DNA from 4 places in the Streptomyces sp. NPDC101151 genome. Region 1 is predicted to be linked to each of the others. Evidence: riboswitches for the same ligand, from Rfam matches in the RefSeq annotation. Region 1 holds a riboswitch; each other region holds the start of a gene.

Region 1 (6,897 bases):
CGGGGCTCACTTCGTCTACAGCTTCTCCACCGGCGCGTACCGCAGCAGCAGTCGCTTCGGTTTGGTGTCTCCGAAGTCGATCGTCGCTTCCGCGTTCGCGCCCGTGCCCTTCACGGCGACGACCGTACCGAGACCGAACTGGTCGTGGGTCACCCGGTCCCCGACGGCCAGCCCCACCACCGGCTTCTCCGTGGACCGCCGGGTGGCGAACCCGGACGCGCCCGACGCGGAGGAGCGGGAGCGGGTCGAGGACAGCGAGGCCGCCACGCCGGCCGCGGGGCCCGACGACACCGGAGCGGTCGCGCCCGTCCGCTTCCACTCCATATGGGCGGCCGGGATCTCCTCCAGGAAGCGGGAGGGCGGGTTGTACGACGGCTGCCCCCAGGCGCTGCGCACCGCCGACCGCGTGAGGTAGAGCCGCTCCCGCGCGCGTGTGATGCCGACGTACGCCAGGCGCCGCTCCTCCTCCAGCTCCTTGGTCTGGCCGAGCGCGCGCATGTGCGGGAAGACGCCGTCCTCCATGCCGGTCAGGAAGACGACCGGGAACTCCAGGCCCTTGGCCGTGTGCAGGGTCATCAGGGTGATGACTCCGGAGCCGTCCTCCTCGTCGTCCGGGATCTGGTCGGAATCGGCGACCAGAGCGACCTTCTCCAGGAAATCGGACAGCGCCACGGACTCGCCCTCGCCGCGCTCCTGCTCGAACTCCAAAGCCACGGCCGCGAGTTCCTGGAGGTTCTCGATGCGGGTCTCGTCCTGCGGGTCGGTGGAGGCCTGCAGCTCGGCGAGATAGCCGGTGCGCTCGAGAATCGCCTCCAGGACCGTCGCCGGACCGGCGCCCGACTCGACGATCGTCCGGAGGTCCTCCATCAGCGTATTGAACCGCTTCACGGCGTTCGTGGAGCGCGCGGCCATGCCGTACGCCTCGTCGACGCGGCGCAGCGCCTGCGGGAAGCTGATCTTCTCGCGCTGGGCGAGAGCGTCGATCATCGCCTCCGCGCGGTCGCCGATGCCGCGCTTGGGGACGTTGAGGATGCGGCGCAGCGGCACCGAGTCCTCGGGGTTGGCGAGGACACGCAGGTAGGCCAGGACGTCCCGGACCTCCTTGCGCTCGTAGAAGCGGACGCCGCCGACGACCTTGTAGGGCAGGCCGACGCGGATGAAGACCTCTTCGAAGACACGGGACTGGGCGTTGGTGCGGTAGAAGACGGCGACGTCCCCGGACTTCGCCTCTCCCGCGTCCGTGAGGCGGTCTATCTCGTCGGCGACGAACTGGGCCTCGTCGTGCTCGGTGTCGGCCACGTAGCCGGTGATGCGCGCGCCCTGGCCGGCGTTGGTCCACAGGTTCTTGGGGCGGCGGGACTCGTTGCGCTCGATGACCGCGTTGGCGGCGGACAGGATGGTCTGCGTGGAGCGGTAGTTCTGCTCCAGCAGGATCGTCGTCGCGTTCGGGTAGTCCTCCTCGAACTGGAGGATGTTGCGGATGGTCGCGCCACGGAAGGCGTAGATCGACTGGTCCGCGTCACCCACCACGCACAGTTCGGCGGGCGGCAGGTCGTACTCGCTCGGCGGTACGTCGGATCCGCCGGCGCGTTCGCCCGTGCCCACCAGCTCGCGCACCAGCGCGTACTGGGCGTGGTTGGTGTCCTGGTACTCGTCCACCAGGACGTGCCGGAAGCGGCGGCGGTAGTGCTCGGCGACGTCCGGGAAGGCGCGCAGCAGGTTGACCGTCGTCATGATCAGGTCGTCGAAGTCGAGCGCGTTGGCCTCGCGCAGCCGCGACTGGTAGAGCGCGTAGGCCTGGGCGAGGGTCTTCTCGAAGCCGTCTGCGGCCTGGGCGGCGAAGTCCTCCTCGTCGATCAGCTCGTTCTTGAGGTTGCTGATCTTGGCGCTGAAGGACTTGGGCGGGAAGCGCTTGGGGTCGAGGTCCAGGTCGCGGCAGACCAGGGCCATCAGGCGCTTGGAGTCGGCGGCGTCGTAGATGGAGAAACTCGACGTGAAGCCGAGCTTCTTCGACTCGCGCCGCAGGATCCGTACGCACGCGCTGTGGAAGGTCATGACCCACATCGCGTTCGCGCGCGGGCCGACGAGCTGTTCGACGCGCTCCTTCATCTCGCCCGCGGCCTTGTTGGTGAAGGTGATCGCGAGGATCTGGCCCGGGTGCACGTTCCGCTCGGCGAGCAGGTGGGCGATGCGGTGGGTGAGCACGCGGGTCTTGCCGGAGCCGGCGCCGGCGACGATGAGCAGCGGCGAGGCGGCATGGACGACCGCGGCGCGCTGGTTCTCGTTCAGCCCCTCCAGGAGCGCTGCCGCGTCGATCGCGGGGCGCGGGGCGCCGTCGCGGTAGTACGCGTCCCGGTCCGGCGGTGCGTCGAACTTCCCGCCGAACAGATCGTCCGGAAGCGGCTCCGGAGCGTGATCGTCCTCGGGCGGCGGCGGGGATTCCTCCTCGCGCCCGCGAGGGCTCTGGAGGTCCGCCAGGAAGCTGTCGTCAAAGAGGCTGCTCATCGCTCTCCGAGTTTAGGGCGCCGCACCGACAACCGGCCGCCACCCCGGGAACATGGCCGGTTTCCCGAAGAGTTGATCAACGCACCCGCGGGTGCCCTCCGAGCCCTCACGCTGCGGAAGCGCCTTGTCACACGCGTATGAAAGTGCCCTCAGGTCACGGAAATGTATCGGACATATGGCACACCAACCTTCACAGGAGTCACACCAGTTGGCTAGGTTGCCGTCAGGCCGCACGAACCCTTCCGGCGAACGTCGCCGAGCGCCGCGGCCTCCGCCGAGTCCGGTGCGCCTTCAGGGCAGCCGGAGCCGGGGACCCACCGATCCTGGGGTGAATCGGCCGACTCCCACCCGGGACGACGCCGTAGGGCAACCCTTCCGAAGCACCCGCCCGAACCCGACAGCTAACCCGGTAGGCGGCACATTGGAAGGAGTCGCCACCCTTGGCGTCGCACCGCAAGCCGCGCCCCGGCGGAACCGGGGGACCGGGCCTCCGCACGCCCGCTCTCGCCACCGCCGCCCTCACCTCCGTGGCCGTACTGTCCCAGACGGCCGGGACCGCCCACGCCGACGACGGCAGGCCGAGCCTGGAGGAGATCGAGAAGAAGGTCGACGAGCTCTATCGCCGGGCGGACTCGGCCACCGAGCGGCCCGAGGAGGCCACGGAGCGGGCCGACCGGCAGCGAGGGCGTCCGGACGCCCTCCGCGGGAAGGCCCTGTCCGCGGACGCCCCGCAGGAGCATGCGGAACGCCCGCCGGACTACTTCGCCCAGAACCGGCTGATGGACCGGCTGGCCTCGACCGTGAAGAAACGGCAGGAGACGACCAGGAGCCTGGAGACACCGGTCGCGCCGCCCGCCGTGCCGCCGGTTGCGACGACCCTCGTGCCGCCGGTCGCGCCGCCCGCCGTGCCGCCGGTTGCGACGACGCTCGTGCCGCCGGTTGCGACGACGCTCGTGCCGCCGGCCGCGACGGCCCCCGTGTCGCCGATCACGCCGCCGCTTGCGACGCCAGCCGCGACGCCGCACGACCCCAAGAGCGCCAAGGCAGCCGTCCAGAGGAAGCTCGCCTCCGCCCGTGAGCTGCTGTCCCGGCCGACCGCCCCGGAGCAGGTGCGGCAGTCCACGCTCGGGCAGTGGCCGCAGGAGGAGGCCGGTACGCCGTCGTACGGGTCCTCCGGCGCGCAGGCCACCAAGGCCGAGAAGGCGATCGCCTTCGCCCGCGCCCAGATCGGCAAGCCGTATGTGAACGGGGCCAGCGGCCCGGGCTCCTACGACTGCGCCGGCCTCATCCAGGCCGCCTGGAGGGCCGCCGGCGTCACCCTGCCGCGCACCGCGCGCGACCAGGCCGCCGCGGGCACCGCGGTCTCCCTCGCCGACGCGCACCCCGGTGACCTGGTCTTCTTCCATGACGACCACAGCCATGTCGGCCTCTGCACCGGCGACGGGATGATGATCCACTCACCGAGACCTGGCGCGTACATCCGCGAGGAGTCCGTCCACCACGGAGGAGAATCGATCATCCGCAGCGTGGTCCGGCCTGCCTGACGTGCTCTTTTCGAGCCCCACGCGCGCGTGCCCTGCGCGTGGGGCGCGCGGGGATACCTAGCATCGGGCGCATGCCCAGGATCTCGGCTCTGCGTGCGTGGTGGGTGGGGCGTCCGCCGGCGGCGGGGGCCGCCGTCATGGCGACCGGCATTGTGTCGGTCGGCCTGCATCTGACGGGTGCCGAAACGGTGTCCCTGGTCTTCCTGTGGCTGGCCTGTGTCGCCTGGCTGGCGCTGGCCGCCGACTTCCTCGTACGGCTGGTGACGCAGCGGCGGCGCTGGGTGGCCGAGGCGAAGAGCCCGGGCGCACTCACCGCCGTCGCCGCCACGGCGGTGCTGGGCACCCGGTTCTCGGCGCTGGGCCGGCAGACGCCGGCCGGGGCACTGCTGGCGCTGGCGGTGCTGTTGTGGCCGGTGCTGCTGTTCCTTGTCCTACGACACTGGGAGCGGCGCATGCCGGGGGCGGTGTTCCTGTGCTGTGTGGCCACACAGGCGCCGGCGGTGCTGGCGGCCACGCTGGCCGCGGCCGAGACGGTGGCATGGCTCGCGCGTGCGGCGCTGGTGCTGTTCTGGCTGGGCCTGGTGCTCTACTGCCTGGCCCTGCCGCGCTTCGATCCGCGGCAGGTCTTCGAGGGGGCCGGGGACCACTGGATCGCGGGCGGGGCGCTCGCCATCTCGGCGCTGGCCGGGGCGAAGCTGCTCTCCGCCGACAGTGCGCGGCTGTACCTGTGGAACGACGACGACCGGGGCGTGCTGCGCAACGTGACCGTCGCACTGCTCGTCCTGGACCTGGTCTGGTACGTGGTCCTGCTGGCCGCCGAGGTGGCCCGGCCGCGGCTGCGCTACGACCTGCGGCGGTGGGCCACGGTGTTCCCCCTGGGGATGACGGGGACGGCCACGCTGGCGGTCGCGGCCGCCCTGGGCGTCGGATGGCTGAAGGGGCCGGGGCAGGTGCTGGTGTGGGTGTCGGTGGCGGCGTGGCTCGCGGTCGCGGCCGGCGCGGTCCTCGCGACCCGCGCCGGGATCAGCGGACGGCGCTGAGCGTCACGTCCACAGCACGGCGATGAAGATGTTCGCGATGGTCAGCGCGCCGACCAGACCGAAGAGGCGCTTGTCCACCTGCTCCTCGTCGCGCTTCACGTACACCAGTCCGAGGATCACGATCAGCAGGGCCAGCTTCACGCCGATCTTGACGGTGTCGACGTGGTGGTCGTCGGCCTGGTTGAGCCCGACCAGGGCCACGCCGGTGACCAGCATGGTGAACGCGCCGTGCAGCATCCCGGGGACGAAGCGGGCCGTGCCCTGGCCCATCGCCTTCATCTGAGTGAGGAAACCGCCGAGCAGCGCGGCGATGCCGATGATGTGCAGGCCGACGAAGAGATGGATGAGTACGTCCATGAGCCCGGAGCCTAACGAGGGGCTCCGGGGGCTCCTGTCACCGGGACCGCCCACAGCAGGCATGGATCTTGCATATATGCGCCCCATAGCACTACCCGACTTCCGCGTCCCCCGCATTCCGCGCATCGGTCACCACGCTGCGTGAAGGCGACGACTCCGGATCCGTAATCCGGTCGCATGTGGTCACTGCTCGATCCGTCTGAGCCAGTTCCGTACTCCGCGTTACCTTCCTGTCACAGACGGGCCTAGCGTCCTCCCCCAGGTGACCGGCTCCCCACCGCCGCCCGGGCCAGGGGCGGCAGTCGGCCACCACCGCCGAGAAAGGCCCGGTGGCGGCCCGCTCCCCCTGTGCGGGCCGCCACCGGACGCTCCGACCGCTCGGTCGCAGGAGCCCTAGGGAAGGACGTGACGGTCCAGGTGGCAGCGCACCGCAAGCCCCGAGAGCGCTCGCTCGGCGGCACCACGGCCCGGACGGCCGCCACCCTCGCTCTGGCGGGCGCGGCCACCGCGACGGCCTTCGACGGGACGGGCAACGCCGAGCCGCAGCTGACACCGGCGCAGGTGAAGGCCAAGGTGGACAAGCTGTACCAGGAGGCGGAGGCCGCCACCGAGACGTACAACGGAGCCAAGGAGAAGGCGGATGCGGCCCAGCGACGGCTGCACTCGCTGCAGGACGAGACCGCCCGCAGGCAGCAGAAGCTCAACGCGGCCCGGGACGCGCTGGGTTCCTTCGCCGCTGCGCAGTACCGCGAGGGCGGGATCGACTCCGCCTGGCAGCTCGCCCTGTCCAGCGACCCCGACCGGTACCTGGACAGTGCCGCGTTCGTGGAGCGGGCCGGCGCACGGCAGGCAGGGGCGGTGGCACGGGTACGCGAACAGCTGCGGGAGATCGAGCAGTTGCGCGGTGCCTCCCGCATCGAGCTGAAGTCACTGCGGTCGCGGCAGGCTGAGCTGAAGCGGCAGAAGAAGACCATCACCGGGAAGCTGGCGGAGGCACGCGGGCTGCTGGCACGGCTCACTCCGCCGGAGCGGGCGCAGGTCACCGGCGACGGCAGCGCGCAGGGGCGCGCCTCACGGTCGGCGTCGGACACGCGGGCGGCCCTGGAGCAGGCTGGATCCGTCGCGGCCCCCGGCTCCCGCGCGTCGGCGGCCATCGGCTACGCCTACCAGAAGCTCGGCAGCCCCTATGTGTGGGGCGCGACCGGCCCGGACGCCTTCGACTGCTCGGGCCTGGTCCAGGCCGCCTACCGCTCCGCCGGCATCTCCCTGCCCCGCACCACCTACGCCCAGATCAACGCGGGCCGACGGGTCACCCGCTCCGAACTCCAGCCCGGCGACCTGGTGTTCTTCTACTCCGGCATCAGTCATGTCGGCATCTACGTCGGCAACGGCCAGATGATCCACGCCCCGAACCCGTCGGCACCGGTCCGTCTGGCCCCCATCGACCAGAT
Region 2 (6,897 bases), on a different contig from region 1:
CAGACAGACCCGCTTGGCCCCTCCGGCCAGGCCGGCCGCGGCCGCCTGGGAGGCCTGGTCGGGCTTGAGCCAGGTGTACTTCAGGATCTCGGCCTTGGAGCCGAGCCGCTGGGAGCAGTAGGAGCAGTCCTCCGGGCACAGGCCGGACTTCAGGTTGACCAGGTAGTTGAGTTTCACGCGCCGGCCGAACCAGCGCCGGCGCACCTTGCCGGCCGCGGCCACCACATCGAGCAGGTCGTCGTCGGAGGTGGCCAGCACGGCGAGTGCTTCCTCGCGGGTCGGCAGCTCGCGCCGCAGCCCCTTGTCCACCAGCGTGTTCAGCAGGTCCATGAGGTCCGATCCTGTCTTACGGGACCGCTCCGGGCCAAGGAGAGTTTGGACAACGAAGGCGGATCACCGTGTGGGTATTGCCACACCCTGGGTGGCTGGTCGTGCCGCTAGTGTCTGTCCGCTACCTACAAAAGCCTCGGAGGACCCATGGCGTTCGGCTGGATCGACGAGCAGGCCGAGGCACGCCGCGGCGCAGGACTCGTACGGATCCTGCGCCCGCGCCCCGCCGACTCGCCGCTGCTGGACCTGGCGAGCAACGACTACCTGGGCCTGGCCCACCACCCCGAGGTCACCGAGGGGGCGGCCGGGGCGGCCCGGACCTGGGGCGGTGGCTCCACCGGCTCCCGGCTGGTCACCGGTACCACCGAGCTGCACACCGAACTGGAGCGGGAGCTGGCGGACTTCTGCGGCTTCGAGGCGGCCCTGGTCTTCTCCTCCGGTTACGCCGCCAACCTGGCCGCGGTCACCGCGCTGGGCCCGCACGGTTCCCTGATCGTGTCCGACGCGGGCAACCACGCCTCGCTCATCGACGGCTGCCGGCTCGCCCGGGGCGCCACGCAGGTGGTCGGGCACGCCGACCCGGAGTCCGTGGACAAGGCGCTCGGCACGCACGCGGGAGAGGCGATCGTCGTCTCGGACACCGTGTTCTCCGTCGACGGTGACGCGGCGCCGCTGGCCGCACTGGCCGAGGCGTGCCGGGCGCACGGCGCCGGGCTGGTCGTGGACGACGCCCATGGCCTCGGCGTGCTGGGCGACGGCGGCCGCGGCGCTCCGCACGCGGCCGGGCTGGCGGGCGCCGAGGACGTGGTCGTCACGGCCACCCTGTCCAAGTCGCTGGGCAGCCAGGGCGGGGTGGTGCTGGGCTCGGCGCGGGTGATCGACCACCTGGTCAACGCGGCCCGGACGTTCATCTTCGACACGGGTCTGGCACCCGCGGCCGCGGGCGCGGCGCTGGCGGCGCTGCGGCTGTTGCGCCGCGAGCCGGAGCGGGCGGCACGGGCCCGAGCGGTCGCCGCCGAACTGCACGCACGCCTGACCGCCGCGGGTCTGGAAGCGGTACGTCCGGACGCCGCGGTGGTCTCGGTACGGGCCCCGTCCCCGGAGCAGGCCGTGCGCTGGGCGGCCGACTGCCGTACGGCAGGCCTGGCCGTGGGCTGTTTCCGTCCTCCTTCCGTGCCCGACGGCATCTCACGGCTGAGGCTGACCGCCCGCGCGGACCTCTCCGGGGCCGAGATCGAACGCGCTGTACGTGTGATCGGCGAGGCGCGACCATGAGTCGGCGTGACACGGCCGGACTTCGCTCGAAAGTGATCGGATCTGATCAGTAGGAGTCGGTGGGTTGAGGTTGCGCGGGGATCATCGGAGCGCGGTCACGAAACCCGCCCAGCTCCCGGGGGAGAAGAGCAGCGCGGGTCCGGCCGGCTTCTTGGAGTCGCGCACGGCGAGCAGCCCGGCCCAGGGGCCGCAGCGCGGCCGGGCCGTCTCCACGCAGTTGTTCGCTCCCGTGCTGTAGCTGCTGCGCAGCCATCGCGCATCGTGCAGATCGGTACTGGCAGGGACGTTCCGAGGCAGTGCTGACATGGTGCCTCCTTACGCGCCGTCACCTATTCCGGCGATGTAATCCAACGAGTCCTCGGGTGAAAGGGCGTGGATCCGAAGGGTGTTGAAGGCCTCCAGGTAGGCCTTGAGGTCTTCTTTCCGTTCCAGATAGAGGCTACTCGTCAACTGGTCGAGAACAACCACATCCAGATCAGAAGTGCTCGGAAATGAGAAGATAACGAAAGGCCCCGTGAGGCCGACATGCGCTCCCGCGGCGAACGGCAGTACCTGGAGCCGCACTTGGGGCAGGCGGCCGGCCTCGACCAGCCGTTCCAGCTGCCGCGTCATCACCTCCGGCCCGCCGATCTCGCGCCTGAGCACCGCCTCGTCCAGTACGGCGCTCAGCTCCAGCGGCGGATCGGAGCGCAGTACGTCCTGCCTGGCCAGCCGCACCTCCACCAGCGCGTCCAGCCGCTCCTCGTCCACTCCCTCCAGGGCCGCCCGGGTCACCGCGCGGGCGTACTCGGGCGTCTGCAGAAGGCCGGGCACGACCGTGGTCTCCAGGGTGCGCATCCCGCTCGCCTGCGACTCCAGGCTGATGAAATCGCGGTAGGTGGACGGCAGGATCCCGCGGTAGGCGTGCCACCACCGGCTGCGGCCGCCCGCCTCCTCGGACCCCGCCAACATCAGCAGCAACTCACGCAGTTGGCCGTTCCGCACCCCGTAGGCGTCGAGGAGTAACCGCACATCGGCCGGTTTCACCCCGCTGGCGCCGGTCTCGATGCGGCTCACCTTCGACTGGTGCCAGCCCACGAGACGGGCCGCCTCACCGCTGGTGAGCCCCGCCCCGGTACGCAGCGCGCGCAGTTCGGCGCCCAGTTTGCGGCGCCGCACCGCGGGACCGTTCTGCATGGGGAACTCCTTACTCCTTCCGGGCCGCCCAAATACGGTCTCTCGTCGCAGAGTTCACCGCTTTGAGCGACAGATATATGCATATCCTGGTGGATCGCTCCCCTGACCGGCCCGGTGATGGCAGTCTGGCGAAGAAGCACCAGTCCGGGACCGTACTCGAACCATCCGCTCCTCGTCGGACTGCGGTCCCGTGGGAAAGGGACGACGTCGCCATGGCAGACCATCTGGAAGCATCCGTCACTCTGCCGAGCGATCCCGCCTCGGTCTCCGCGGCCCGGTCCTACGTGGTGGGCACCCTCGTGGAATGGGGCCTGCCGTCGGACACCGAGGTGGCCGACACCGTCCGGCTCATCGTCTCCGAACTCGCCACCAACGCCGTGCAGCACACCTTCGGTCAGTCACCCACCTTCACGGTCGACATCGCGCTGCACCGTGACGAACATCTGCGCATCGGTGTCACGGACAGTCATCCGCGCTTTCCGAAGAGACTGCCCGCCGCCGTCCAGCAGGACAACGGGCGCGGCATGGTCATCATCCGCTGGCTCACCGCCGAGTGCGGTGGCAAACTCCGTGTCCGCCCCACGCGCGAGGGCGGCAAGACGGTCTCCATCGAACTGCCCTGGAGCATCCCGGCCGAGCCGGTCGTAGCGGGACAGCCGGAACTCTAGGCTCTGTCGTCGGACTCCCGCCTGCCGTGCGACGACGCCGGGTCGCCGTCCCGCACATGCACGACCAGGCGTGACTGCGGGCCCGCGAACGCGCTTCTCAGCGCCCGCGCCTCGCGGTTCCGCGCGGCGAAGACTGCCGGCTTGTCCACATGGACGCCGAGCATGTCGTAGCTGTCGACGACCTCGGAGATGCCCCGGGTCCTGATGGTGTCCCGCCAGGCCTCCGTATTCCTGCCGAACCACTTCGCGGCCCGCAGGGCTCCATGACGGCGTCCCAGAAGTCGTCCGGCGTCGCCATCGACCGGCCCGCAGGCCGACCACCAGCTCGGTGTCCGTCGTCGTCGCCATGGTGACAGCGTAGTCAACCCCCGCCCGGCCGACGCCGGTTCACAAGGAGGGGTGCTGCTGCACCTGAGCCTGCCGCGCCCGGCCGAACGCCCCGTGCAGCAGGGCCCGGAACGCCTCCGCCGCAGGAGCGACCTCGTCGGCCCGGAACGCGACCGAGATCGTGCGGCTCAGCCGTCCCGCCTCCATCGGCCGTACCCCGACCGGAGTGACCGCGGTCCGCGCCACCATCTCCGGTACGACGGCCACCCCCAGCCCGGCACTGACCAGTGCGCACACGACGGCGTACCCCGGGGTCGGCACCAGCAGCGCCGCGGTGGCACCCGCCGCGGCGAGCAGCGCCTCCACCTCCCGCCGGGCCGGATGATGCGGGGCCATGCTGATCAGCGGCTGCCCGGCCAGCTGCTCCAACGACAGCCGGGACGGGACGCTGCTCAGCGCATGGCCCGGGGCCGTCACCAGCACCAGCTCCTCCACGAGGACCGGCTCCAGACCCACCGAGGCCGGCACGGGAGCGGCCTCACCCGGGTGGTAGGCGTGGGTCAGCGCCAGGTCCACCTCACCGGCCGCCACCGCCGCGACCCCGGCAGGCGGGTCGTAGTCGGCGACCGACAGCCGGACATCGGGATGCGCCCGGCGGAACGCGCTCAGCGCCGGCGGCAGCAGATGGACGCCCGCGGTCGGGAACGTGCCGAGCCGCAGCACCCCGCCCGACAGGCCCGTCAGCCGAGCCAGTTCGTGCCGGGCCTGCTCCAGCTCGTCCAGCACCCGGCGGGCCCGCGCCACCAGCAGTTCGCCCGCCTCGGTCAGCCGGGCCCCGCGGTGATGCCGTACCAGCAGCGCCGTGCCCGCCTCCCGCTCCAGCTTGGCCAGTTGCTGGGAGAGGGCGGGCGGTGTGTAGCCGAGCCGGTCGGCGGCCCGGGTGATGGAGCCCGCCTCCGCCACGGCGACGAGTGCGGCCAGCCTGGTGGGGTCGTACATGGTGGCAGCCTAAAGCACTGCTTAAGGCAGACCATGCCCATTCGAAATACCTGTTGAAGGCAGTCTCCGTGCACGCTGGCCGTATGGACGGACAGCTCATCGCCTTCACCGCGATCGCCGCCGGTCTGGTCGCCATGCCGGGCGCCGACTTCACGGTGGTCGTACGCAACGCCCTGGTCTCCCGCCGGGCCGGCGCGGTCTGCGGGCTCGGGATCGCGGGCGGCCTCCTGGTGCACACCACACTGGCGGTGGCCGGAGTCGCGGCCGTGCTGGTCGCCGTCCCGGCGCTCTTCCGCGCGCTGCAGTTGCTGGGCGGTGCCTATGTGTTGCAGCTCGGTGTGCGGACCCTCTGGTCGCTGCGGCAGCCCGCAACCGGCTCCGCCGAGACGGTGCGGTCGGCCGCGCACCCGCTCCGGCAGGGCTTCGTCACCAACGTCCTCAACCCGAAGGCCTCGCTGACGTTCCTGAGCCTGCTGCCCCAGTTCGTGCCGGCGGGCGGCTCCGCCCTGCCCAGGACGCTGCTGCTCGCGCTGATCGTCTGTGTGCTGGCGCTGGTGTGGTTCCAGGCGGTGGCCCTGTTGGTGGACCGGCTCGGCAGGTGGCTGCGCCGTCCCCGGGCCGCCCGCATGCTGCAGGCCGGCACCGGGGTGGCGCTGACGGCTCTCGGAGCGGCTCTGCTGCTGGAGCCGCTCCTGAGCTGACTCCGGATCAGCTGACCCGGCCGTACCAGACGGTCCTGGTCCAGATCTTCTCCAGCCGCACCACGGCTCCGGTCCGCGGGGCGTGCCAGATCTTTCCCTTACCGGCGTAGATGCCGACGTGGTAGACGCTGGAACCCGAGTGGAAGAACACCAGGTCGCCGGCCTTGCGGCTCCTGGCCGAGATGTGGTGCGTCTTGTTGTACTGCTGGGCTGCCGTACGCGGCAGCTTCTTGCCCGCCTTCTTGAACGAGTAGAGCGTCAGCCCCGAGCAGTCGAACCTGCGCGGCCCGGTGGCTCCCCACGCGTACGGGGCGCCCTTCTTGGAGGCCGCGATCTGGAGTGCCTTGGTCCCTATGGTGGCGGCCGAGGCCTCGGTGGCAAGGCCCGGGACCGCGATCGAGCCGCCCACGGCGGCGAGGGTGAGTGCCGAGGCCGTACCGGCCCGGGCCATCATCGACGGGACACGATTGAGCGCAGTCATGCGCAACCCTTCGTCAGCCGCCTGTGAAGGATGACCTGTCGGATTCGGGCTGGCGAAGTTGCCCGGCCGCGTTGCCGCGGCTTCACCCCAAGGGCTGCTCGGCACGACCGTCCGTCTGCGACGAACGTTCGTCCCGGCGACCCGTCTTGCTCGGGTCCTCCACTCCTGCCGATCCACTCCTGTCGACCGGTCATCCGGGCGGCGGCAGGACTCGGCGTCCGCCCGGATCGCCCCGCCGCTGTGGCGGGGGCTTGTCGTCAGTCAGGGATCTTCACTCACAGCAGTCGGAAAATCCCAACGGAATCGGGAGTTTGTGGTGTTACTCACCACTCACCCGTTCGGGTGGACACTGCTCTGTTCGAGTTGCCGTCAGATCCCGTACGTAGCCCCGGACCTGGGGCGGAGCACTTCCGCGCGGGCCCGGAACCCGCACGCTGCGCAAGTCGGGAAGCCCGGAAAAAAATCCGAAGATACGCCGGCCGGGGGTACACCGTTCGGGCCGTTTCAACTCCGGCCCGGACGGGGTGTCGACACCTGGCTCCCGCCGGGCCGGACGCGCGTCCGGGTCAGCCGACGCAGTCCGGCGGGAGCGCGACGCGAGCGGTACGGCGCTCGCCGTCCAGCACCCGCAGAGCCTGTGCGAGCGTGTCCCCGTGCAGCTCCGTCTCGCCCCGCTGGTGCATCAGAGCGAGCGCGTCGCGCAGTTCGGCCGCCTTGCGCACCAGGGCCTGCGCCGCGCGCAGCCCGCGATAGGTGTCCCCGTACTGCGCCGGGTTGATCCGGCCCAGCAGGTCGACCGTCTCCAGATAGCGATCGATCAACTCGCCCTCGGCGCGCGTCAGTGCGGGCAGCGGCGGCAGCTCCGGTGGCAGCATCTGCGGCTCAGCCCGCGTGCCCGGTGCCGTGGGCGGTCCTGCGGCTCGGGACGACGGCATCCACC
Region 3 (6,897 bases), on a different contig from region 1:
AGCGGAACGCCACGGGTGTCGAAGCCGGTCGTCACCAGCACGCTGCCCGCCGCCTCGGCGAGCTGGGCCACGGCCCGCTCGAAGCGCTCGGCCACCTCGTCCGGGTCGGTGCCGGGCCGGATGATGTCATTGCCGCCCGCGCAGAAGGAGACAAGGTCCGGGTCCAGTTCGACGGCCTTCGGAAGCTGGTCCGCCACGATCTGGTCGAGCAGCTTCCCGCGCACGGCCAGGTTCGTGTACGCGAAGTCGCCCTCGGGACGCCGGTCGGCGAGCAGTACCGCGAAGCGGTCGGCCCAGCCTACGAACGCCCCGTCGGGCCCGGGGTCGCCGACGCCCTCGGTGAAGCTGTCCCCCACCGCCACGTACGACCCGATCACTGATCTGTTGTCATTCTTCGAATCGTCTGCCACGTCGGACCATGATTCACCTTCGGATGTGACCTACGCGACCGTAGGCAGGGGTTGACGAACGGTGAGATGAGACACCCTTAAATAATTTGCCAAGCCAGGAATAGCCTGCCCGGCAGGCGCGTTGACCGTGCGATCGGCGACAGTCGATGCGCGAGCGGACACACCGAAGGCCGGACCCGGGGATCGAGGTCCGGCCTTCGGCGCGCGTGTCAGGCAGGTGGTTCCTCAGGAGCGAGTCCCGCAGAGGGGGAGCCTCAGACGGCGACGCCGTGCGAGCGGAGGTAGGCGAGCGGGTCCACGTCCGAGCCGTAGTCCGGGGTGGTACGGATCTCGAAGTGCAGGTGGGGGCCGGTCACGTTGCCGGTGGCGCCGGACAGGCCGATCTGCTGGCCCGCGGTCACGGTCTGGCCGGCCGAGACGGACAGCTGCGAGAGGTGGCCGTACTGGGCGTAGTAGCCGTCGCTCAGCTTGATGACGACCTGGTTGCCGTACGCGCCGCCCCACCCGGCGGAGACGACCGTGCCGGCTCCGACGGCCTTGAGAGAGGTGCCGGTCGGTACGACGAAGTCGACACCGGTGTGGTAGCCGCTGGACCACATGCTGCCGGCCACGTGGTAGGCCGTGCCGACGGTGGCGCCGGCGACCGGGAGGGAGTAGCCGGTGGAGGTGACCGTGGCGGCCGACCCCGCGGTCCGGCTGTACCGGGAGGCCTGCGGGGCGGTGTCCGACCTGGACTGGGAGGGCTGCGACGGCTGCGAGGTCTGCGGGGAGACCTTCGGCCGGGGCTGCGACGGCTGCGGGGTCTGCGTAGGCGCGGAGGACTCCGTGTGCTTGGGGGCGGCCTTCGCACCGAGCGTCAGCTTCAGACCCGGGTGGATCAGCGAGGGGTTCTCGCCGACGGCCTGCCGGTTGTCGGCGTAGACCCGGTGCCAGCCGCCACTGATGTTCTGCTCGTCGGCGATCTTCGCAAGCCAGTCGCCGGACTTCACCGTGTAGGTGTGCCCGCCCGAATTCTGCCGTGCGGGGGCTTTCTTCACGGTCGCCTTCTGCACGACCGGAAGGGACTGCACGGTCTTTCCGGAAGCGGGCTGCGCGGTGACGGCGTGCGCTCCGGTGGCACCGAAGAGCGGCAGTGCCAGCGCGGCGCCACCGGTTCCGGCGACGGCGATCGAGCGGGTGAATCGCGGGGTCTTGGGACGGCGGTGCTTACCCTTCGCGGGCATGGCGCATTCCTCTCCGCCGCCTGCGAGGTGAGCTGTCGGGTTCGGGCTGGAGCTGCCCGGCCGCGCGGTGCGCGACTGCACCCCGAGCCTGCCCCGGAGACCGGGACAGGCAGTCGTACCTGGCGGGTCCCCCGCTCCTGCCGAACACGGGTGAAGTGTGTGGGGACTCCGGGCGGCGGCAGGATTCGGCGTTCCGTCCGGATTGGTGGCGAACGTAAGCGAGCAAGACGCAGCCGGACAAGCAGTAGGTTCCCGGCATCACCGGTCCAGATGATCGAATTCGGGAATTCACGGTCACTCTCCGTAAATTCCCGGATCCCTGCCCTTTTCAATTCCCCGTGTCGATATGGGAATTACGTGGACATGACGCGCGACACACGGTCACGAATATGACGCTCCTCACGCACCACCCGCCCATGCCTCTTTATTCCAGAGCGAGTTGGAATGAAGGCTCTAATTCGGATATATCGCTCAAATGCGGCACAGTCGGAGAATCGCCGCATCCAGGTCACCCGTCAGCCCGGTGTGCCATCCGTGGTGCAGCAGGACCGCACCACGGTGCACTTCGCCCGTTTCACGGCATTCATACGATGCTGTCGGGTCGAGTCCGCGCAGCCGCACCGCCGGCACCGGCTCGCCGTAGCTCTGCGCCTGGAGGCAGGCGAGGACCACCGTCTCGTTCCCGAGGACGTACTGGACGGCGCCAAGACCGCCCACCGGAGGCCGCAGCCGGTAGAGGTCGCCCCGCTGGACCACCGGACGGATCTCCTTGTAGAGAGCCACCCATTTCCCCGCCTCGGCCAGCTCCCCCTCGGTCCACTCGGTGAGGTCGCCGCCGACGCCGAGCACCCCGGCCATCGAGCTGACGAAGCGGAACCGCAGCGAGCTGACCCGCCCGTTCAACTGGGTGTTCGGACTGTCGGTGACCCAGGCGGCCATGACCCGCGCGGGGTGGATCTGGCTGAAGCCGTGCTGGATGGCGAGCCGGTCGAGCGGGTCGGTGTTGTCGGAGGTCCACACCTGGTCGGTGCGGCTCAGCACGCCGAGGTCGATCCGGCCGCCGCCGCCCGAGCAGGACTCGAAGGCGACGCGGGGGTGAGCGGCACGCAGCCGGTCCAGCAGGGCGTACAGGGCGCGGACGTGGTCGACCCACAGGCGCTGCGGGTAGGGCTCCCCGGGCCAGCCGGCGTCGGTGAAGCAGCGGTTGAAGTCCCACTTCACATAGTCGATCGGGGCGGAGGACAGAAGGGCGTCCAACTGCTCCCAGAGGTACTCCTGGACGTCCTCACGGGCGAGATTCAGGACGAGTTGATTACGCAGTTCCGTCCGCTTACGTCCCGTTTGGTGCTGCACCCAGTCGGGGTGGGCGCGGTAGAGATCGCTGTCGGGGTTGATCATCTCGGGCTCGACCCAGATGCCGAACTGCATACCGAGGTCGTGCACCTGGTCGGCCAGAGGCTTGAGGCCCTGCGGGAAGCGGTCGGGGTTGGGCGTCCAGTCCCCGAGCCCGGCGCGGTCGCTGGTGCGGGCACCGAACCAGCCGTCGTCCACGACGAACAGTTCCACGCCGATCCCGGCGGCCCGCCGGGCGAGGGCCGTCTGCTGCTCCTCGGAGATGTCGAAGTTGGTCGCCTCCCAGGAGTTGAACAGCACCGGCCGGTCCTGCTCCGCGCCCGGGACGACATGGGCCCGCTGGTAGGCGTGCCAGGTGCGGCTGGCCCCGCCGAAGCCGCCGTCGCTCCACAGGCCCGCGAAGACGGGGGTGGTGTACGACTCGCCCGGCTGGAGCAGCAGCAGGCCCGAGTCGTCATGGCCGGCACCGCCGGTGATCTGCACGCGTGCGTCCGGGAGTTGGGCGACGGCGATGCGCCAGGAGCCGGACCAGCCGAGCGCACAGCCGTAGACCTCGCCGCGCTCCTCCGTCGCGTCGGTGTCCAGGGCGACCCAGGGCAGGTGCTGGTGTCCGGTGTGGCCGCGGCGGCTGCCGATGACCTTCTCACCGTAGGTGAGGGGGGCGGTGGCGAGCAGGGACTCGGCGGCCCAGCGGCCGTGCAGCTGGGACAGCCGCCATCCCTCGCGGTCGGGCAGGGTCCAGGCTGCGGCGTCGGCACGCAGCAGCTCCACGCGCGCGTGCCCGCCGTTCGCCACGGTCACCCAGCGCTCCACGACGTCCCCGCGCATCCGGTAGTGCAGGGTGACGGCCAGGCCCGCGTCGTCGAAGCGCAGCCGCAGCTGCTCGCCGTCCGCACCGCCCCCGGTGTCGTACGACACGAAGCGCCACTCGGTTCCGCGGCGCTCCTCGGTGCGCACGGACAGGGCGGGGCGCACGAAACGCGGGCCGCCCTCGACGGGGTACTCCTCACGGCCGTCCAGCGGGGACTCGAAGGGCCAGTAGGCCGGCAGCGGGTGCACCGCCAGGGCCTCGGCGTCGACGAGCGCGATCCGTGGTCCCCAGTGGAGGTGCAGCAGTTCGTCCGCCTCGGTGAGATGCAGCGCATAGCTGCTGGTGGGCCCCGACAGGAGCCACGTACGACCGTTTTCGGCGATGTCCACCATCGAGACCTCACAGGTGTCAACAGATCCGCTCAAGTGCCAACATCATCAAGCCCCGTGGGCCCTGATGGCAACGCCTGTGGACAACTCATTGCCTGAGGAAATCGATGTCGTATCGTCGACGGAGCGCCCGTCGACGAACCGTGCCGGCGGGGCCGACTGGGAGGAGCCCCCGTGACGCAGCAGGTCCCGTCGACCGAGCCCGAGCTGGCCGGAGTGCGCAATTTCCGTGACGTGGGCGGACTGCCGACCGTGGACGGACGGCGGGTGCGCCCCGGAGTGCTGTTCCGCAGCGGCCACCTCGCGCACGCGACCGAGCAGGACGCGGCCTTCCTCGCCACCCTGGACCTGCACACGATCTTCGACTTCCGCAACGCGGCCGACCAGAAGCTGGAGGGCCCGGACGTCGAGCTGCCCGGCGTGCGCAACATGAACCTGCCGCTGAGCGACCCCGCCGACGGCGCCGAGTTCTGGAAGATGGTCCGCGACGGCGACCTCGACCAGCTGCGCGGCATCCTCGCCGACGGCAAGGCGGCGGCCCGGATGGTCACGTCGTACCGGACGATCGTCAAGGAGCGCACCGCCGAGCACTCCCGGGTGCTGCACGCGATCGCCGAGGACAGCGTGCCCGCGCTGATGCACTGCGCGGCGGGCAAGGACCGCGCGGGCATCTCCATAGCCGTCACGCTCCTCGCCGTGGGCGTGGAGCGCGAGGCGATCGTGGCCGACTACCTGGAGTCCAACGCCAAGCACCGGCGGTACAAGGTCCGCCGCAACGGCAGCCCGGACACCGCCTACACGCCCGAGGTGATGGAGCTGCTCAGCCCGCTCTTCGACGCGCGCGCCGAGTATCTCGAGGCGGCGTTCGACAGCATCGAGGAGACGTGGGGCGGTCTCGACGCGTACTTCGAGCAGGGCCTGGGGCTCACCCCCGGGACCCGGGAGCGGCTGCGGGAGCGTCTGGTCGACTGACGCCGCGCCGTACGGTCAGCCCTTGGCTCCGACCGCGAACAGCAGATAGAGGAACGCGGCCAGGACGTGCCCGAGGGCGATGTAGATGATCAGCCGGACCCACAGGGCGCGGGGGAACTTCTCCTCCAGGTTGCTCATGGCAGCTCTCCAGTCAGGGGGCCCAGGCACAGCGTGGCCGTGGGGCTCTGCAGCAGGGTGTGGACGAACAGCAGCTCCACGCCGTCGTGGTCCTCGGCGGCGAGGCGGTGCGGGGTGAGCGAGTCGAAGTGCGCGCTGTCTCCGGGCGCGAGCAGGTGCACGGTGTCGCCCAGGCGCAGCCTGAGCCGCCCCTTGAGGACGTGGAGCCACTCCTCGCCGGGGTGGACGCGCACGATGTCGCCCTGCGCCCCGTACGGCACCCGGACGCGCAGCGCCTGCATGCCGCGCCCGGGGGCCCCGGCCTGGAAGTATGTCCAGCCACCCGCATGGGTCGGCTCCATGTCGGCGGCGCGCACGATGGCGTCACGGTCGGCGACCGTCTCGCCGAGCAGCTCCGAGACAGTCGTACTGTAGATGCGGGCGAGCGAGAGCAGCATCGGCAGCGAGGGCTGGCGCTGCCCGGTCTCCAGCCGGGAGAGGTGGGCGGGCGAGAGCCCGGCGGATCCGGCCGCGGCCTCCAGGGTGAGACCGGCACGCCGGCGCAGGGCGCGCAGCTGCGGCGCCACGGCGGGCAGGTCGTCGCCCTGGCCCGCCGGAGGCGTGACTTCTGAGGCGTTCATGCCTCCATTCAGCCGGAGCATTGCCTCTGCGGCAAATTTCTTGCCTCAGAGGCAAAGGGTGCCCGCGAGCCCTCCCCCTCCGCTGGTCATTCGTACGTCGTCATGGTCTCGTACGCCCTGTGCCGTACGTCCGGGTGCGAATGTCCGCGCAGCAGGCGCAGCGGCGCACGCCACTCCTCCGGCCAGCCGAGGGCGGCGCCCGTTCCGGTGACCAGCCCGGCCGCCGGCAGACCGGTGACACCGCCGCCTGTCGCGGGCCAGCTGGTCGGCGGCGGCCAGAAGGGCGCCGCCGCGTCGGGGCAGGGCCCCTTGGACCCGGTCGGTCCTCAGCCGGCTCGCGATCTGCGTGGCGACGGTCACCCCGGCGTCGTCCAGCGCCGCGAGCCGCCGCTCGTAGGGCCCGCGTGCGTCGAGGCCGGTGAGAAGCGAGGTGAGCCGTCCCTCGTCCGCCAGCCGACGAGCCGTTGTCGCGGTGTGGGTGAGACGGGTGGGGAACGGCAGCGGTTCGAGTGCGGAGAGCAGCTGGTCCGCGGTGGTCGGCATGGGCAGCTTGTGCCCGCGCCGATCAGCACAGGCGATCGATTTTCTGGGCGTGCAAGCCCGTGAGCAGGCTTGGGCCGCTTGCCCGGTCTGCCCAGTCACCGGCCCGGCCGTCCGGGTCACCGGCCGGGCCGCTGCGCGGGCGCCGGCCGGTGGTCCGCACTAGCGGTTGGCCACCGCCTGCTTGATCAGGGTCTTGCCGAAGTTCCACATGAGGCCGCCGCCGCTGTGGGCGTCGTCCATCACGGACGTGAAGGCGTCCACGAAGCGGTCCACGTCGGCCTCGTCGACGACCAGCGGCGGAATGAGCTTGATCACCTCCAGGTGGTCGCCGGAGACCTGGGTGAGGATCCGGTGCCGTTGCAGCAGCGGTACGACCACCATCTGGGCAAACAGGCCCTTGCGCGCGGCCTGCAGCATGGCCCAGCGGCCGCGCAGCCT
Region 4 (6,897 bases), on a different contig from region 1:
GACTCCAAGTACGGAGGCGGCGACTGGCGTTCGTCCATGGTGCCGGAGTGCTTAAGGGTGGAGGCGGCACCGCTGCTGCTCGGCTGCTACTCCGACGAGGTCGGCCGGGCCCTGTTCGGGGCCTCCGCCGAACTCACCCGGCTGGCCGGCTGGATGGCCTTCGACACCGGCCAGCAGGAAGCGGCCCAGCGCTACTACATCCAGGCGCTGCGGCTCGCGCGCGCGGCCGCGGACGTCCCGCTGGGGGGCTATGTGCTGGCCTCCATGTCGTTGCAGGCGACGTACCGGGGCTTCGGCGACGAGGGCGTCGATCTGGCGCAGGCCGCCCTGGAGCGCAACCGGGGGCTGGCGACCGCGCGCACGATGAGTTTCTTCCGGCTGGTCGAGGCGCGGGCACACGCGCGCGCAGGTGATGCGCAGGCGGCGGGCACGGCGCTGAAGGCGGCAGAGGGCTGGCTCGAGCGGTCCAGGGACGGTGACAACGATCCTTCTTGGCTTGGTTTCTATGGATACGACCGCTTCGCCGCCGATGCCGCGGAGTGCTATCGCGATCTGAAGGCGCCGCGGCAGGTGCGGCGGTTCACCGAGCAGGCCCTGTCGAAGCCGACGGAGGAGTTCGTGCGGTCGCACGGGCTGCGGCTGGTGGTGTCCGCCGTCGCCGAACTGGAGTCGGGGAATCTGGACGCGGCGTGCGAGCAGGGGGTGCGGGCCGTGGAGGTGGCGGGGCGGATCTCCTCCGCCCGGACCACCGAATACGTGAAGGATCTTCTGCACCGGCTGGAGCCGTACGGGGACGAACCTCGGGTGGTGGAGTTGCGGGAGCGGGCCCGGCCCCTGCTCATGGCTCCGGCGTAGGCACACGGAACACCCCCTGCGTTTGAAGGCTCTGTCAGTGGCGCAGTGCACTATCGAGGTGGGAGGTGGTGCAGGTGCGGGCGGGTGTGTACGACTGTGATGTGCTCGTGATCGGTGGTGGGATCGTCGGGCTGTCCACGGCGTATGCGATCACGCGGGCCGCGCCGGGCACGCGGGTGACCGTGCTGGAGAAGGAGCCGGGGCCGGCCCGGCACCAGACGGGGCGCAACAGCGGGGTCATCCACAGCGGGATCTACTACCGTCCGGGCTCGCTCAAGGCTCGGTACGCGGCGCGGGGCGCGGCCGAGATGGTGAAGTTCTGCGCCGAGTACGGCATCGCGCACGCCGTCACCGGGAAGCTGATCGTCGCCACCGAGCGGGAGGAGCTGCCGCGCCTGCACGCGCTCGTGCAGCGCGGCCGGGAGAACGGGATCCCGGTGCGGGAGCTGGGCGCCGCACAGATCGGCGAGTACGAGCCCGAGGTGCGCGGGCTGGCCGCCATACACGTCGGCACGACCGGTGTGTGCGACTTCGTGGGCGTCGCCCGGCAGCTGGCGCACGGCTCGGGGGCGGAGATCCGGTACGGGGCACGGGTGGTCCGGGTGGACCGGCGCCCGGAGCGGGGTGTGGCCGTGCTGACCGCGGGCGGGGACGTCGTACGCGGGCGGGTGCTGGTGAACTGCGCCGGGCTGTACTGCGACGAGGTGGCGCGGCTGACCGGGGACGAGCCCGGGGTGCGGATCGTGCCCTTCCGGGGGGAGTACTACGAGCTGGCGCGGCCCGAGCTGGTGCGGGGGCTCGTGTATCCGGTGCCGGATCCGGCGTTCCCGTTTCTCGGGGTGCATCTGACGCGCGGGATCGACGGAGGCGTGCACGTCGGGCCCAACGCGGTGCCCGCGCTGGCCCGGGAGGGATACGGGTGGGGGGTCGTGCGGCCCCGGGAGCTGGCCGGCACGGTGGCGTGGCCGGGGTCGTGGGTGATCGCTCGGCGGCACTGGCGGTACGGGGCGGGGGAGCTGCGGCGGTCGCTGTCCAAGGGGGCGTTTCTGGAAGCGGTGCGCAGACTGTTGCCGGTGGTGGAGGAGGACGATCTGGTGCGGGCCCCTGCCGGGGTGCGGGCGCAGGCGGTCCTGCGGGACGGGACGCTGGTGGACGACTTCCTCATTCGCGAGGGCGCTCGGGCCGTGCATGTGCTGAACGCGCCGTCTCCCGCGGCCACTGCTTCCCTGCCCATCGGCAGGGAGGTCGGCCGGCGGGCGTTGGACATGCTCGGGGCGCTGTGAGGTGACCCGGCAGGCCGAGAAGCCGCCGACCCGCCACGACCCGGCAGGCCGAGAAGCCGCCGACCCACCTCGATCCGGCAGGGCCGGAGGGCGCCGTAAAATCGGTCTCACTGTGTCTGACTCGCTGAATGCTCCCGAAGCCCCCCGGTCCGGTCCCGCCGAGCCGCAGTCCCCGCATGCTCCCGGTGTGTCCGTGCGGCACAGCCGGGCCAAGGGGGAGCCGCGGTTTCCGGATGGGCCCAAGCCTGATCCCGCCGGGTCGCACTTCGAGCGGCGGATCCGCAGCTTCCAGCCGCGGCGGAGCCGGGTGACGGCCGGGCAGGCCGATGCGCTGCAGCGGCTGTGGCCCAAGTGGGGGCTGGACATCGACGGGCAGCGGGTGATGGATCTCGGCGAGCTGTTCGGGAACGCCAATCCGGTCGTGCTGGAGATCGGGTTCGGGATGGGCGAGGCCACCGCGCAGATGGCGGCCGGGCATCCGGACACCAACATCCTCGCCGTCGACGTGCACACGCCGGGGCAGGGCAACCTGCTCAATCTCGCCGACGAGAACGGACTCTCCAACGTCCGGGTGGGGAACGGGGACGCGATCATCCTGCTGCGGGAGATGCTCCGGCCCGACGCGCTCGACGGGCTGCGGGTGTACTTCCCGGATCCCTGGCCCAAGAAGCGGCATCACAAGCGCCGGCTGATCCAGCCCGAGTTCCTGACGCTGGCCGCGACCCGGCTGAAGCCGGGGGCGATCGTGCACTGCGCGACCGACTGGGAGCCGTACGCCGAGCAGATGCTCGAGGTGCTCACCGTGCATCCGGACTTCGAGAACACCCAGGCCGACGGCGGTTTCGCGCCGCGTCCCGAGTTCCGCCCGCTGACCCGTTTCGAGGGGCAGGGACTGGACAAAGGACATGTGGTGAACGATCTGCTCTTTCGTCGCGTACCGCATCAGGACCAATAGCGTCCGGTCACCGTTAGGGTCGATGCCGTGGCCAGCAGTCCTCCGTACCCGACCTACACCCCCGGCCCCGGAAGCGGAGCGCATCCGCACTGGTGGCAGCGTCGGTGGGTGCGCTACGGGGCGCTGATCACGCTGCTGGCGCTGTCCGGTCTGGTGATCCTCGCGCTGGTGCGCCGGCAGACGGGTACGGAGGGCTTCCTGGTCGGGCTGGGGCTCGCCGTCCTGCCCGTGCCCTGGCTCATAGCCGCCTTCCGGTGGCTGGACCGGGTGGAGCCGGGCCCCTGGCGCAACCTGGTCTTCGCGTTCGCCTGGGGTGCCTGTGCGGCGGCGCTGATCGCCATCGTCGCCAACAGTTTCGCGACGAAGTGGATAGCCACGTCGACCGCCGACCCCGCCGGTGCCGACACCCTCGGCGCGACCGTGATCGCGCCCATCGTGGAGGAATCCGCCAAGGCCGCGGCCGTCCTGCTGGTCTTTCTCTTCCGCAGACGGGACTTCACCGGGATCGTCGACGGTGTCGTGATAGCCGGGGTCACCGCCACCGGGTTCGCGTTCACCGAGAACATCCTCTACCTGGGCACGGCCTTCGGGACCGACCAGCTGACCGGCGATCGCGGCATCGCCTCCGTCACCGCCGCCACCTTCTTCGTGCGCATCGTGATGTCCCCCTTCGCGCACCCTCTGTTCACCGTGCTCACGGGCATCGGCTTCGGTTTCGCCGCTCTCTTTCCGGAACGGCAGCGCGCCCGTCGCGCCCTGGTCCCGCTCGGCGGGCTGCTGCTGGCGATGAGCATGCATGCCTTCTGGAACGGCTCCTCCACCTTCGGCGCGTTCGGGTTCTTCGCCGTCTACGGCGCCTTCATGGTGCCGGCGTTCGGCCTGCTGACCTGGCTGGCGATCTGGACGCGGCAGCGCGAGCTGCGGACCGTGCGGGAGGAGCTGCCGGCGTATGTGTACGCGGGATGGCTGACGCCGGCCGAGCCGTTCGTGCTCGGGTCGATGCGGGCGCGGCGGACGGCCCGCGACCACGCCCGGCAGCACTTCGGGGGGCGGCCCGCGGCGCGGGCGGTGGCGGAGTACGAGGCGTACGCCACCTCGCTTGCGTTCCTGCGGCACCGGGGGCAGCGAGGGCGGGCCGGGGCCGACTTCGTCGTACGGGAGCGGGAGTTGCTGGCCGAGCTGTGGCGGCGGCGGGACGTGGCCCGGCCGGCGCTCGATCACGCGGCGAGGACGGCCGCGCCGGCTCGGCCGTTGTACGGGGCGCCGATGCCTACGCCGTACTGGACCGCGTACGGGTATCCGACGGTGCCGTATCCCGCGTACAACCCGTATCGGTCGTAGCCGGGCCGGTTGCGGAGGGCCCGCGGTCAGTGCGGTTTCCGCGAACGGTGTGCGAGAACGACCGGCAGCCCTGACGTCGGGGGGTTGTCGTCGGGGCTGCCGGGGACCGGATGAGGGGTCGGTCAGGAGCGGGTCAGCGGCCGCTCAGGGGGTGAGGCCCTTGCCGCGCAGCCACGCCATCGGGTCGATGCCGGTGGACTGGCCGCCCGGGTGGACCTCCAGGTGGAGGTGCGGGCCGGTGACGTTGCCGGTGGCGCCGACACGGCCGATGACGTCGCCGGTGCTGACCTCCTGGCCGACGGAGACGTTGATCGAGGACTGGTGGCAGAACCACAGCTCGGTACCGTCGTCCAGGGTCAGGATGGTCCGGTAGCCGTAGGAGCCGGCCCAGCCCGCCTCGGTGATCTTGCCGCTGTGGACGGCCTTGATGAGCGTGCCGGTGGGCGCGGCGAAGTCGAGGCCGGTGTGGTAGCCGGAGGACCACATCGAACCGGCCTGGCCGAAGGTCGAGGTGATCGTGTACGACGAGGTCGGCAGCGTGTACTGCTTGGCCAGCTCTGCCAGGCGCTCCGCCTCGGCCTTCTTCTTGGCCTCGGCGGCCGCCTTCTTGGCGTCGGCCTCGGCCTCGGCCTTGGCAGTGGCGGCCTTGGCGGCGGCTTCCTTCTCCGCCTGGGCGGCCGCGTCGGCGGTCTGCTTCTCGGCGGCGGCGACGGCGGCGGCGGTGACCTTGCCGTCGGCCTTGCTCTGCTGCTGCTCGGCCTGGGCCATGATCCGGTTGCGCAGGGCCTCGCCCGCGTCGGAATCGCTCTGGTCGCTGTCCGCGGAGGTCGTACCGACATTGCTCAGCGAGGCCGCGTCGGCCTTGGGCGCGTCGGAGGAGTCGTCGAACAGGTGACCTACCGAGGGCAGGTCGGGCATGGAGATGGACAGCGGCGGCTTGCCGGTGTTGGCGCTGGCCATGCCGCCCGCGCCGACGGCGGCTATGACGCCGACGCCGAGGACCGTGGAGCTGCGGGCGAGTCCGCCGCCGCGCTGCTTGGCGACGCGATGCCGGCCGCGCACCGGCCGTATGGACTCCTCGGTGGGGTTCCATTCCTCCCAGGGGCCCTCTTCGGTGCGCTGAGCGCCGAAGTAGCCGAAGGATTCGGTCTCGCGCTGACTCGGCACGAACGGGGCTTCTGGGGCAGGCCGGTTGGACGCCACGCGGGCGTGCTCCTTTCCTTCCTCCGCCTACCGGGTTAGCTGACGGGTTCGGAGCAGGAAGGTCTCCTACGCGCGTAAACCGGTCGTGGAACCAGAACGGTTCACGACGGCTTCCGTGCGATTCACCCCAAGGTGGTGGTTCCCCGGTTCCCTTGCGGGATTCGGCTCGTGAGCACGGAGCCGTCTCTTGTGACGGCTGGGACGACCGCGCTGCGTTATCGAACGTTAATAGACCCGGTAGCCAGATTCCAAGCCGTTCGGCTTGATCATTAACGTTTTCCAGGCGGGACGTACGTGCCAGGACCGGCGGAAAACGGGCGAGTTGGCCGACGTTCAGGAGTCACAGCGGTTTTGAGGGTGACTCGACTGTTATGCGGAGGGCTCCCGTCCGCTCACTGTGGGTGACACGGGCGTCCGGACCTGCGGGTGGCACAGGTCCGGGAAAACACTCAGGGCCGGAATCCATGTGCTGGATTCCGGCCCTGGGCTTTCAGTAGCGGGGACAGGATTTGAACCTGCGACCTCTGGGTTATGAGCCCAGCGAGCTACCGAGCTGCTCCACCCCGCGTCGTTGTGACTCCAGTGTACGCCATGCGCGGGACGCCCAAGCACACGCGCCTGCGTGAGCTGCCGCTCAGGGCAGCAGGTGCGCGTTCGGCGCCTTCGCCAGACCCTCGTACTCGGGCAGCAGGACGGCCGCCACGCCCGCGTCCACCAGCACCCCGGTCCCGTCGGCCGCCGTCACGAACGTGTCCGGCTCGCGCCAGGCCGTGACCACCCGCCGTACGCCCGCCCGCAGGATCAGCTGGGCACAGGGGGCAGGGCGGGAGGCTCGGCGGGAGCAGGGTTCCAGGCTGCTGTAGACGGTGGCGCCGGGAAGGCGCGGGTCGGCAGGGTCGATCTTCGCGAGGGCCGCCTCCTCCGCGTGCACCACGGGGTCGCCGCCCTCCCGCGAGTGGCCGCGCGCCAGCTCCGTGCCGTCGGCGGCGATCACCACCGCGCCGACACTGAAGGCCGTCCGCGAGGGCGGGCACAGGGCGGCCAGCTCGCAGGCGGTGCGCAGCCAGTGGCGGTCGGCGGCGGCGGGCGCCGGGCCGGTGCCGGGGGCGGTGGGCTCGTAGCGCATCAGGACGACGTCCTCGATCCTGCGGGCCTCGGTGAGGCGGAGGCGGCCGCCCTGGTACGCCCCCGGGCCGAACAGGCGCGGGGCGGCCGGGTCGCCGACGAAGAGCGGGGCGAGGACCAGCTGGAGCTCGTCGG

Evidence for each region. Region 1 has a riboswitch for cyclic di-AMP ahead of ACIRU3_RS01290 (C40 family peptidase). Riboswitches for the same ligand answer to the same signal wherever they lie in the genome.
Region 2: linked by a shared signal. The riboswitch ahead of ACIRU3_RS28135 (C40 family peptidase) and the one ahead of ACIRU3_RS01290 (C40 family peptidase) in region 1 are both predicted to bind cyclic di-AMP.
Region 3: linked by a shared signal. The riboswitch ahead of ACIRU3_RS06855 (peptidoglycan DD-metalloendopeptidase family protein) and the one ahead of ACIRU3_RS01290 (C40 family peptidase) in region 1 are both predicted to bind cyclic di-AMP.
Region 4: linked by a shared signal. The riboswitch ahead of ACIRU3_RS13160 (M23 family metallopeptidase) and the one ahead of ACIRU3_RS01290 (C40 family peptidase) in region 1 are both predicted to bind cyclic di-AMP.

The regions. Positions count from the first base shown of each region.
Region 1 covers NZ_JBIWPP010000001.1:278,374-285,270, forward strand. The annotation lists gene pcrA (DNA helicase PcrA) at 16-2,505, opposite strand; cyclic di-AMP (ydaO/yuaA leader) riboswitch at 2,768-2,938, shown strand; gene ACIRU3_RS01290 (C40 family peptidase) at 2,946-4,049, shown strand; gene ACIRU3_RS01295 (tellurite resistance/C4-dicarboxylate transporter family protein) at 4,121-5,089, shown strand; gene ACIRU3_RS01300 (hypothetical protein) at 5,093-5,446, opposite strand; gene ACIRU3_RS01305 (NlpC/P60 family protein) at 5,864-6,897, shown strand, end outside.
Region 2 covers NZ_JBIWPP010000017.1:151,226-158,122, forward strand. The annotation lists gene bioB (biotin synthase BioB) at 1-330, opposite strand, end outside; gene ACIRU3_RS28100 (8-amino-7-oxononanoate synthase) at 478-1,605, shown strand; gene ACIRU3_RS28105 (DUF397 domain-containing protein) at 1,687-1,911, opposite strand; gene ACIRU3_RS28110 (helix-turn-helix domain-containing protein) at 1,921-2,781, opposite strand; gene ACIRU3_RS28115 (ATP-binding protein) at 2,994-3,449, shown strand; gene ACIRU3_RS28120 (hypothetical protein) at 3,446-3,814, opposite strand; gene ACIRU3_RS28125 (LysR family transcriptional regulator) at 3,837-4,775, opposite strand; gene ACIRU3_RS28130 (LysE family translocator) at 4,859-5,476, shown strand; gene ACIRU3_RS28135 (C40 family peptidase) at 5,484-5,957, opposite strand; cyclic di-AMP (ydaO/yuaA leader) riboswitch at 5,960-6,090, opposite strand; gene ACIRU3_RS28140 (hypothetical protein) at 6,524-6,832, opposite strand; gene ACIRU3_RS28145 (ATP-dependent Clp protease proteolytic subunit) at 6,840-6,897, opposite strand, start outside.
Region 3 covers NZ_JBIWPP010000003.1:224,670-231,566, reverse strand. The annotation lists gene ACIRU3_RS06860 (SGNH/GDSL hydrolase family protein) at 1-377, opposite strand, end outside; gene ACIRU3_RS06855 (peptidoglycan DD-metalloendopeptidase family protein) at 665-1,633, opposite strand; cyclic di-AMP (ydaO/yuaA leader) riboswitch at 1,638-1,801, opposite strand; gene ACIRU3_RS06850 (alpha-galactosidase) at 2,105-4,189, opposite strand; gene ACIRU3_RS06845 (tyrosine-protein phosphatase) at 4,361-5,158, shown strand; gene ACIRU3_RS06840 (DUF6126 family protein) at 5,174-5,296, opposite strand; gene ACIRU3_RS06835 (helix-turn-helix domain-containing protein) at 5,293-5,916, opposite strand; gene ACIRU3_RS06830 (hypothetical protein) at 5,962-6,459, opposite strand; gene ACIRU3_RS06825 (aspartate aminotransferase family protein) at 6,619-6,897, opposite strand, start outside.
Region 4 covers NZ_JBIWPP010000005.1:468,480-475,376, reverse strand. The annotation lists gene ACIRU3_RS13180 (MFS transporter) at 1-855, shown strand, start outside; gene lhgO (L-2-hydroxyglutarate oxidase) at 921-2,138, shown strand; gene trmB (tRNA (guanosine(46)-N7)-methyltransferase TrmB) at 2,251-3,093, shown strand; gene ACIRU3_RS13165 (PrsW family intramembrane metalloprotease) at 3,121-4,434, shown strand; gene ACIRU3_RS13160 (M23 family metallopeptidase) at 4,579-5,637, opposite strand; cyclic di-AMP (ydaO/yuaA leader) riboswitch at 5,645-5,814, opposite strand; tRNA gene ACIRU3_RS13155 (tRNA-Met) at 6,132-6,205, opposite strand; gene ACIRU3_RS13150 (dihydrofolate reductase family protein) at 6,272-6,897, opposite strand, start outside.